Linked DNA regions of Alicyclobacillus sp. SO9. The protein of the gene in region 2 interacts with the protein of the main gene of each other region in a pairwise test. Links are inferred from orthologs where the notes say so. Each region holds a gene or a part of one and is shown on either strand. Other genes may lie near its edges.

Region 1 (2,881 bases), 1.8 Mb from region 2 along the record:
TGAATTGTATCCAAAGGCGGAATTTGAAAGAGGCTGGATTCAATGACAAGGCCCAACCACAACAGCAGAAAAGCAATAATGTTCCGCAACACCTACTTCTTCCCCTTTTTAGTCACTACAAAAACATCCTGCAGGTAGCGAAAATTGGCAGCTGGAGTAATGATGGCCGTTTGTGTGAGGCCCTGGGCACCTCCGGAAATCGATTTGATTTTCCCAATCACAAGGCCCGCTGGATATATCTGTCCAAGACCCGAGGTCACTACCACATCTCCAGTCTGAATCTTCGCCAAGGGAGAAAGAAAGCTCATCTGCAATTGTCCAGGTTTGTTGACAGCACCCCGAACGATACCGAATTCTTTGCCTTTCGGATTGGTCAACACTTCTGATGACACACCGTCTCCCACTTGCGTGTCTGTCAAAAGGATGACTTTTGCGCTGTGCTGCGCCGCAACAGCTACTTTCCCGACCAGATTTCCGTCGGCAGCCACAACAGCAGAGTTTTGGCCGACACCGTCTGCACGTCCCAGGTCAATGGTAATCTCAGAACTCCAATGCGACGGATCCCGGCTAATGACCTGTGCGAATTTCTTATTGTACTTCTGCCCTTGCTTGGATTGTGTAAAAGCCACGGCCTTTTTCAACTTCTGATTGTTTGCCTCTTCCAACTGCAATCGAGCTTTCAGCGCAGAGTAGTTTTGCAATTCTGTCTTAAGTTGCGCATTCTCCTCGTACATCTGCCGGAGGTTGTGAATTCCCTGGAGAAACGCCGTAACTTTACTAACAGGCTTGTAAATCCAGCCCGCCACTGTATTTTGGGCATCCATAATGAGCCGCTCAGGTAAACTGGCTGACTTCGTTGTACCCCGAATGCTCACTCCAGCAATAACAATGACAATGATAAAGCTTCCCAGTAAAATAAATAACCTACGATTTGTAATTAATCGGGACACCCGCATCCCACATCCTTATAGCCACAATCGGCTGAGAAATTCACTTTCGTATTTGAGCTTTCCGCGCTACCGCAGTCCGGCGCTTATAAACGTCATAGTTGTCCAAAGCTTTTCCTGTGCCAATTGCGACACAGTCCAAAGGTTCTTCAGCCACAATCACAGGCATCCCTGTCTCGTTGCTTAAAAGCTGGTCGAGGTTGCGCAACAACGCTCCTCCGCCTGTCAAGACAATACCGCGGTCCATAATATCTGCAGCCAGTTCCGGAGGAGACTTCTCCAATGTAACCTTAACTGCTTCCACAATAGAACCAACGGTGTCTGAAAGCGCATCGCTGATTTCCGCAGAACTGATGGTAAATGTCTTCGGCAAACCTGTTACCAAGTCACGACCCCTGGTGTCCATCGTCGAATGGTTGTCCTCTGGCATGGCCGTGCCCGTAGTCACTTTCAGATCTTCTGCCGTGCGCTCACCAATCATCATATTGTAGTTTTTCTTGATGTACTGCATGATAGCCTGGTCCATCTCATCGCCGGCAACGCGAATAGACCGACTGGTTACAATTCCGCCTAAGGATATGATTGCGACCTCAGTTGTCCCGCCGCCGATATCGACGACCATGCTGCCAGTTGGCTCTCCAACCGGCAATCCAGCGCCAATGGCAGCTGCCATGGGTTCCTCGATGGTCTGTGCGTCTCGTGCTCCGGCTTCAATTGCAGCGTCTTCAACGGCGCGCTTTTCTACCGCAGTGATACCAGAAGGAACGCTAACCATAACTCTAGGCTTTCCAGACCAAGATGATTTGTTCTTAATTGCCTGTCTGATAAAGTACCGCAGCATTGTGGCTGTTGTTTGAAAATCCGCAATGACGCCGTCTTTCATAGGCCGGACGGCCACAATGTTTCCAGGTGTTCTGCCAATCATCTGTTTCGCCTGTTCGCCGACCGCTTCAATCGCACCAGTATCGGATCGAAGGGCAACCACGGAAGGTTCCCGTAATATAATCCCTTTGCCTTTCACATAAACCAACGTATTAGCTGTTCCGAGATCTACGCCCATATCTCGCCCTGCAAACATTCAATTCTGTCTCCTCTCGAATCACTAGATACCTGGCCCTGTCTTACATGTAACCCTGTGCCTGCAGACTGATATAGCGATTGTCACCAATTACAATATGGTCAATCACGTCGATACCAAGAAGTTTCCCCGCTTCGCAAAGCCGCTTTGTCACTGCAATGTCTTCGGGACTAGGAGAGGGATCTCCGCTTGGGTGGTTGTGGACACAAAGAATGGCCGATGCGCTTCTCTTGACGGCCGACTTAAAAATTTCTCTTGGATGTACAATTGACGAATCCAAGCTGCCCACAGATACTATCTCGTCTCCAATAACACAGTGTTTCGTATCCAAGTGCAAGGTCACAAATTGTTCCTTTTTAAGGTGCCTCATCCTGTCCATAACATACCCGGCAGCGTCACTTGCTGAGCTAATTTGGAATTTTTTCTGAGCTGGCTTGCGAATGACTCTGCGGCCAAGTTCAATAGCAGCCGTGATTTGCAGGGCTTTGGCAAGTCCAATACCTCGTACTTCCATCAATTCTTCAGCTGTAACATCCAGCAGTCCGTAGATTCCATTACATGAAGCGAGGACTCGTTGCGCCAGTTCATGGACGGAAAGGCCTCGACCGCCAGATTGCATGAGCACGGCCAACAGTTCATCGTCCCTTAGCGATTGCGGACCTTCCGTGAATAAGCGTTCCCGCGGTGTATGAAATGTTCGTTGAGGCAGTGTCCTGACCTCTGTCATCGCAAACCCTCCCTGGTTCATCCGTAAAATCGCTCGCTGCGTCATCTCATGGATAGAAGCGACAGGCCTGAACGATTTCGCTAGATTCAACATAGGGGAAGGGAGGGTCAGAGGCAAACCCATTACATT
Region 2 (3,016 bases):
GTTATCTCCGTCTCCATTGAACCAAAGACGAAGGCAGACCAGGATAAGATGGGGATTGCTCTGGCGAAGCTGGCGGAAGAGGATCCGACATTCCGTACCTTTACGGACGAGGAAACCGGCCAAACCATCATCTCTGGGATGGGCGAACTGCATCTGGAGATCATCGTTGACCGTCTGCAGCGTGAATTCAAGGTCGCAGCCAATGTGGGTCGTCCTCAGGTGGCATACAAGGAGACGATTACGCAGCGGGTTGACCAAGAGGGCAAGTTTGTACGGCAATCCGGTGGTCGCGGTCAATACGGCCACGTCAAGGTTATCTTTGAGCCCTTGGAGCGGGGTGCCGGCTATGAGTTCGCCAACAAGGTTGTCGGCGGTGCAATTCCGAAAGAATACATTCCTGCGGTTGATGAAGGTATTAAGGAAGCGCTGCAAAACGGCGTGATTGCCGGATATCCGATGCTGGATGTCAAAGCCACGCTGTACGATGGTTCATACCATGATGTTGACTCATCTGAGATGGCCTTTAAGATTGCTGGTTCCATGGCTCTGAAGGCAGGGGTGCAAAAAGCGGGTCCAGTCTTGCTTGAGCCTATGATGAAGGTAGAGGTCACTGTGCCTGAGGAATACATGGGCGATATTATGGGAGACATCAACTCCCGTCGCGGTCGTGTGGAAGGCATGGAGGCGCGGGCTGGGGCACAAGTCATTCGCGGTTTCGTACCGTTGTCCGAGATGTTCGGATATTCTACCAGCCTTCGCTCAAGAACGCAGGGTCGAGGCACCTATTCAATGGAGTTCAGTTCATATGAAGAAGTGCCCAAAAACATAGCCCAAGAAATTATTTCAAAGAACAAAGGCGAATAACGCCGAAGGAGTGATTTTTGAATGGCAAAGGAAAAGTTCGATCGGTCGAAACCGCACGTTAACGTCGGTACCATTGGTCACGTTGACCACGGCAAAACCACATTGACAGCTGCTATGACTCTTATCCAATCCAGTAAAGGAATGGGTCAGGCTCAAAAGTACGATGAAATCGATAAGGCTCCCGAAGAGCGTGAGCGCGGAATTACCATTAACACATCACACGTTGAGTACTCCACTGAGGCTCGTCACTATGCTCACGTCGACTGCCCGGGCCACGCTGACTACGTGAAAAACATGATTACAGGTGCTGCTCAGATGGACGGTGCAATTCTGGTTGTCTCCGCTGCTGACGGCCCTATGCCGCAAACCCGTGAGCACATTCTCCTGGCCCGCCAGGTCGGTGTCCCGAACATCGTTGTGTTTATGAATAAGACCGACCAAGTGGACGACGAAGAACTGTTGGAACTGGTTGAGATGGAAGTTCGTGAACTTCTCAGCGAGTATGAGTTCCCTGGTGACGACTTACCTGTCATCCGCGGTTCCGCGCTGAAGGCGTTGGAAGGCGATGCAGACAACGTAAAGGCCATTGAAGATTTGCTGCAAGCGGTTGACGACTACATCCCAACCCCTGAGCGCGACACTGACAAGCCTTTCTTGATGCCTGTCGAAGACGTGTTCACCATTACCGGCCGCGGTACAGTTGCGACTGGCCGTGTTGAACGTGGTACTTTGAAGGTTGGAGACGAAGTCGAAATCGTCGGTATGAAAGAAGAAAGCTTCAAAACGGTTGCAACCGGCATCGAGATGTTCCGCAAACTTCTTGACGCAGCAGAAGCTGGAGATAACATCGGAGCACTGCTTCGCGGTGTTGAACGTAAAGACATCGAGCGCGGCCAGGTGTTGGTCAAGCCGGGCTCTATCAAACCTCACACCAAGTTTAGCGGAGAGGTTTACGTGTTGACGAAAGAAGAAGGCGGCCGTCATACTCCGTTCTTCAACGGCTATCGTCCGCAGTTCTACTTTCGCACCACTGATGTAACCGGCGTTGTTAGCCTGCAGGAAGGTACCGAAATGGTAATGCCCGGCGACAACGTAACGATGGATGTCGAATTGATTGCACCAATTGCTCTTGAGGAAGGTACACGCTTCGCTATTCGCGAAGGTGGCCGCACCGTCGGAGCTGGAGTCGTAACAAAGGTCAACGCCTAAGTCAACAAATAAGTTTGGTTGTTGACTGTGTGAAGGGAGGCTGTCTCGGGTCCGCTTGGTCCGGGGCAGCCTCTTTTGTGATTATGGGTCGCATGACAATGTTGGCCTGCCAATTGCAGTCAGAAATCCTGCGCTCACCACCCTCTGTGATGGCCGTAGCAATTCCCCCTCGTGAATCCTTATAAAATTTTATTAGATTCCTTGTAATCCACACAAATGTCTAGTATACTGTCGAATGTTGGTCTCTGACAGCGATGAGGCAGAAGGTTGCTTATGTGTCCTCAGCCATATGGGGCACCAATGAGGTGGTTTCTGCTGAGCATGTCCATAAAATTGGGCGACAAAGGAGGGAAAACATATGGCGAAGCAAAAGATTCGTATCCGGCTAAAAGCGTATGACCATCAGGTGCTTGATCAATCTTCGGAAAAAATTGTGGATACCGCGAAACGCTCGGGTGCGTTGGTTTCGGGGCCCATCCCGCTGCCGACTGATAAGCAGATTTACACCATTCTGCGAGCACCCCATAAATACAAAGATTCGCGTGAGCAGTTCGAAATGCGAACGCATAAACGTCTGATTGATATCTTAAATCCTACGCCGCAGACCGTAGATGCATTAATGCGTCTGGATCTGCCGTCTGGCGTTGACATTGAAATAAAGCTGTAGTGCCGCATGTGAGCGGAATAAGAATTGACATAGAAGTGTCTTTTGCTTCAGGGAGGTGCGATTATGAAGGGCATTTTAGGCCGTAAGCTCGGTATGACCCAAATCTTCAACGAAGAGGGCGTGGTTGTACCGGTAACGGTAATCGAAGCCGGGCCTTGTGTTGTTCTGCAGAAAAAGCAGGACAGTACAGATGGCTACTCGGCAATACAAATTGGCTTTGCAGATCAAAAGCCGAACCGGGCCACGAAGCCTGAGCAGGGTCATGCCGCTAAGGCT
Region 3 (2,839 bases), 270 kb from region 2 along the record:
AAAAGTGCAGACGGGAACATAGAGTACTATGAATCTCTTGGCAATGTGACGGTGAAACAGGGCGATCACATTGACGCAGGCCAAACTATCGGCACCAGCGGTACCAATCAGTTTGAATCGAAAGCTGGCAACCACCTCTACTTCCAAGTAGACAAAAGCGGTCAGCCCATCGATCCTACCTCAGTATTGCCCAAGCGCTAATAAGGTAACTTTACAGTAACCACGCGGGTTTAGAAGACTAGGTCGGCTCATAGAAGCCACCTAGTCTCTTTTTATTTCCCGGGAAGTATATTAGAGAAAACAAACGCTATATTCACAAAATCAAGGATGACAAGCTCTTATGAACTGAAACAAGGCATACCGTGTACACCCCCTCATATACTGTATCAGACCATCTGAGCACAACTGGGGAGGCGAGGGGAGTGCATGACTACATCAAGGAGCGTACACTGAAAATCGGTGAGTACATTGTGGAAACCCGCAACACTGTCCGCACAATAGCCCGTGAATTTGGCGTATCCAAGAGTACCGTACACAAAGACTTGACGGAACGGTTGCCGGATATTAACCCGGACTTGGCAGAGCGAGTAAAAACTATTCTGGATTACCACAAGTCCATTCGTCACCTGCGAGGTGGAGAAGCCACGAAGCTGAAATACAACAAGGATCCAGAAGAATCTACAAAAAACTACGGGCTTGAGAAAGGAGTTTCGAGCGGACTGTAGAACTATTTCCTATTCGTATCCATTTCTACTTCAAGACGACACCGTACCAGGGGATACGCTCAGATGCACGCTCAGTTGGGGAGGACTCGCCGCAAATGTTTTCTAGAGAGATTGGCATTGATTTAGGTACAGCCAACGTACTTGTTCATGTTAAGGGACGGGGTATTGTACTTGATGAACCAGCAGTAGTCGCTATCGATCAAATTTCTAAACAGGTTGTCGCCGTTGGAGAAGAAGCACGTCGTATGCTAGGCCGGACGCCTGGGAATATTGTTGCAATTCGGCCGCTCCGCGAAGGTGTCATTGCGGATTTTGAAGTTACGGAGATTATGCTTCGTCACTTTATTCGCAAGACCATTGGACGTACCTTAATGGCACGTCCCCAGCTCATGATTTGTGTGCCTGCCGGTATCACATCGGTTGAGCAAAAGGCGGTACGGGAAGCGGCCGAAGCTTGCGGGGCAAGACATGTAGATTTAATTGAGGAACCAAAAGCTGCTGCCATTGGCGCCGGCTTGGATATCTTCGAGCCAAGTGGAAGTATGGTTGTGGATATCGGCGGAGGAACCACTGATATCGCCGTCTTGTCTCTCGGCGATGTTGTGACCTCCGATTCTCTTCGTGTTGCTGGGGACAAGCTGGACGAAGCTATCGTCAGCTACATCCGAAAGCAGTACAACTTATTGATTGGAGAACGAACCGCAGAAGAATTGAAGATGGAAATTGCGACTGTATTCCCAGACAGCCGAACAGGAAAGCAGGACGTACGCGGCCGTGATATGATGACTGGTCTGCCAAAGACCGTGCCCATCGAAGCTGACGAGATGCGCATTGCGTTGGAAGAACCAATTAGTTCAATCATTGCAGCTACGAAGTCCGTTCTTGAAAAGACGCCTCCAGAACTGGCGGCCGATATTTTTGACAAAGGCGTCATCCTCACTGGCGGCGGAGCACTCGTAGACGGTTTGGACAAGCTGATGATGCAGGAACTGCAGATTCCTGTCCATGTTGCAGAAGATCCCATGCACTGTGTCGTAGAAGGTACCGGGATGTACCTGGAGAGCCCGTATCGCAGGCGAGCTGCCAAAAACCAAAAGGCTGCCCGAGGCTACAGGTAGACGAAGATACAGGAACAGCGAAGGCCGCAGCCGACATACGCCACATCTAGACACAGATAAGCGGTCCTTTGCCCGGCGATCAGACACATGGGCAAACTGAAGGAAGAATGAGGTGAAGGTATGCTTCGCGGACTCACAAGTTCCGCGTCCGGCATGTTGGCGGACGAACGAATGCAGCAGCTTCTGACCAATAATCTGGCAAATGCTCAGACACCGGGGTTTAAGGCTTCCAACGGAGCCCTATTGTCTTTTCCTCAGGAACTCATTCGGATGATGGGTTACACTCACGAGAACTTCAATACAGGCACTCCGATTGGAAGTATCTCTTCTGGCGTTGATTTTCAGGAAGGCGTCCCGAATTTTGCGGAAGGTCCGGTACAAAGCACGGGCCGTGCTCTAGACGCAGCCATTGTGGACAAGGCCAGACCGGGAACCTTTGCTGATGTGACAGGGCCCAATAACCAGGTTCAAGCTGTAAACGGCACGATTTCAGCTGCACCTGGTGGTCGTCTTCAAATTGCAGGACAGCCATTGGCGGTACTGAACAGCAACGGGAAACCGGTACAAGGGATGTATGCTGTGAAGAACCCTGCGTACAAAGGGACAGCCCTGACTGCTGCTGACGGTAAGCCAGACTATGACAAGGCAGGTCATCCATCCTATCTGTTCGCAAATGCCGCCGGAAAGATTGTCGGGACACCCGCAAATGCTGCCTACAGTGGTTGGGCCGTCCGAGTTGGGACAAGCAATAACATGGGGGACCACAGCTTCTACGCAGTTGCGTATTCTTCAAATCAAGGGCCAAAAGGCATAGCGCTAACCAGGGACGGCCACTTCCAAGTAAACAGTCAGCATCAACTGACAGACACAGCGGGACATCCCATTCTTCCTGTAGGTCCTAATGGCAGGCCCATAGCGAACGGCAGAATTGTCATGAATCCCAACTACAGCGGAAAGACACTGTTTAATTCACAGGGCGGGCCAGTGACGGATGCG

The links. The genes of interacting proteins can lie anywhere in the genome.
Region 1: the proteins of tuf (region 2) and GI364_RS13420 interact in binary tests that used the Bacillus subtilis proteins (3 or more experiments, as listed by UniProt). The link is inferred for Alicyclobacillus sp. SO9 from one-to-one orthologs.
Region 3: the proteins of tuf (region 2) and GI364_RS23165 interact in binary tests that used the Bacillus subtilis proteins (3 or more experiments, as listed by UniProt). The link is inferred for Alicyclobacillus sp. SO9 from one-to-one orthologs.

Annotation. Positions count from the first base shown.
Region 1 is NZ_CP066339.1:2,872,744-2,875,624, forward strand. Bases 9-2,852 are described here. They hold GI364_RS13420 (rod shape-determining protein), read right to left. Parts: upstream 2,026-2,852; coding sequence 991-2,025; downstream 9-990. Other genes in these bases: mreD (rod shape-determining protein MreD), read right to left, coding at 9-92; mreC (rod shape-determining protein MreC), read right to left, coding at 93-950; radC (RadC family protein), read right to left, coding at 2,069-2,752. Also shown: more of mreD, read right to left, coding at 1-8.
Region 2 is NZ_CP066339.1:4,688,888-4,691,903, reverse strand. Bases 1-2,979 are described here. They hold tuf (elongation factor Tu), read left to right. Parts: upstream 1-885; coding sequence 886-2,073; downstream 2,074-2,979. Other genes in these bases: rplC (50S ribosomal protein L3), read left to right, coding at 2,804-2,979; rpsJ (30S ribosomal protein S10), read left to right, coding at 2,432-2,740; fusA (elongation factor G), read left to right, coding at 1-864. Also shown: more of rplC, read left to right, coding at 2,980-3,016. UniProt on the Bacillus subtilis protein: GTP hydrolase that promotes the GTP-dependent binding of aminoacyl-tRNA to the A-site of ribosomes during protein biosynthesis.
Region 3 is NZ_CP066339.1:4,959,723-4,962,561, reverse strand. What follows is about bases 30-2,831. They hold GI364_RS23165 (rod shape-determining protein), read left to right. Parts: upstream 30-820; coding sequence 821-1,843; downstream 1,844-2,831. Other genes in these bases: GI364_RS23160 (flagellar basal body rod C-terminal domain-containing protein), read left to right, coding at 1,964-2,831; spoIIID (sporulation transcriptional regulator SpoIIID), read left to right, coding at 423-725; GI364_RS23175 (M23 family metallopeptidase), read left to right, coding at 30-201. Also shown: more of GI364_RS23175, read left to right, coding at 1-29; more of GI364_RS23160, read left to right, coding at 2,832-2,839. UniProt on the Bacillus subtilis protein: Forms membrane-associated dynamic filaments that are essential for cell shape determination. Acts by regulating cell wall synthesis and cell elongation, and thus cell shape.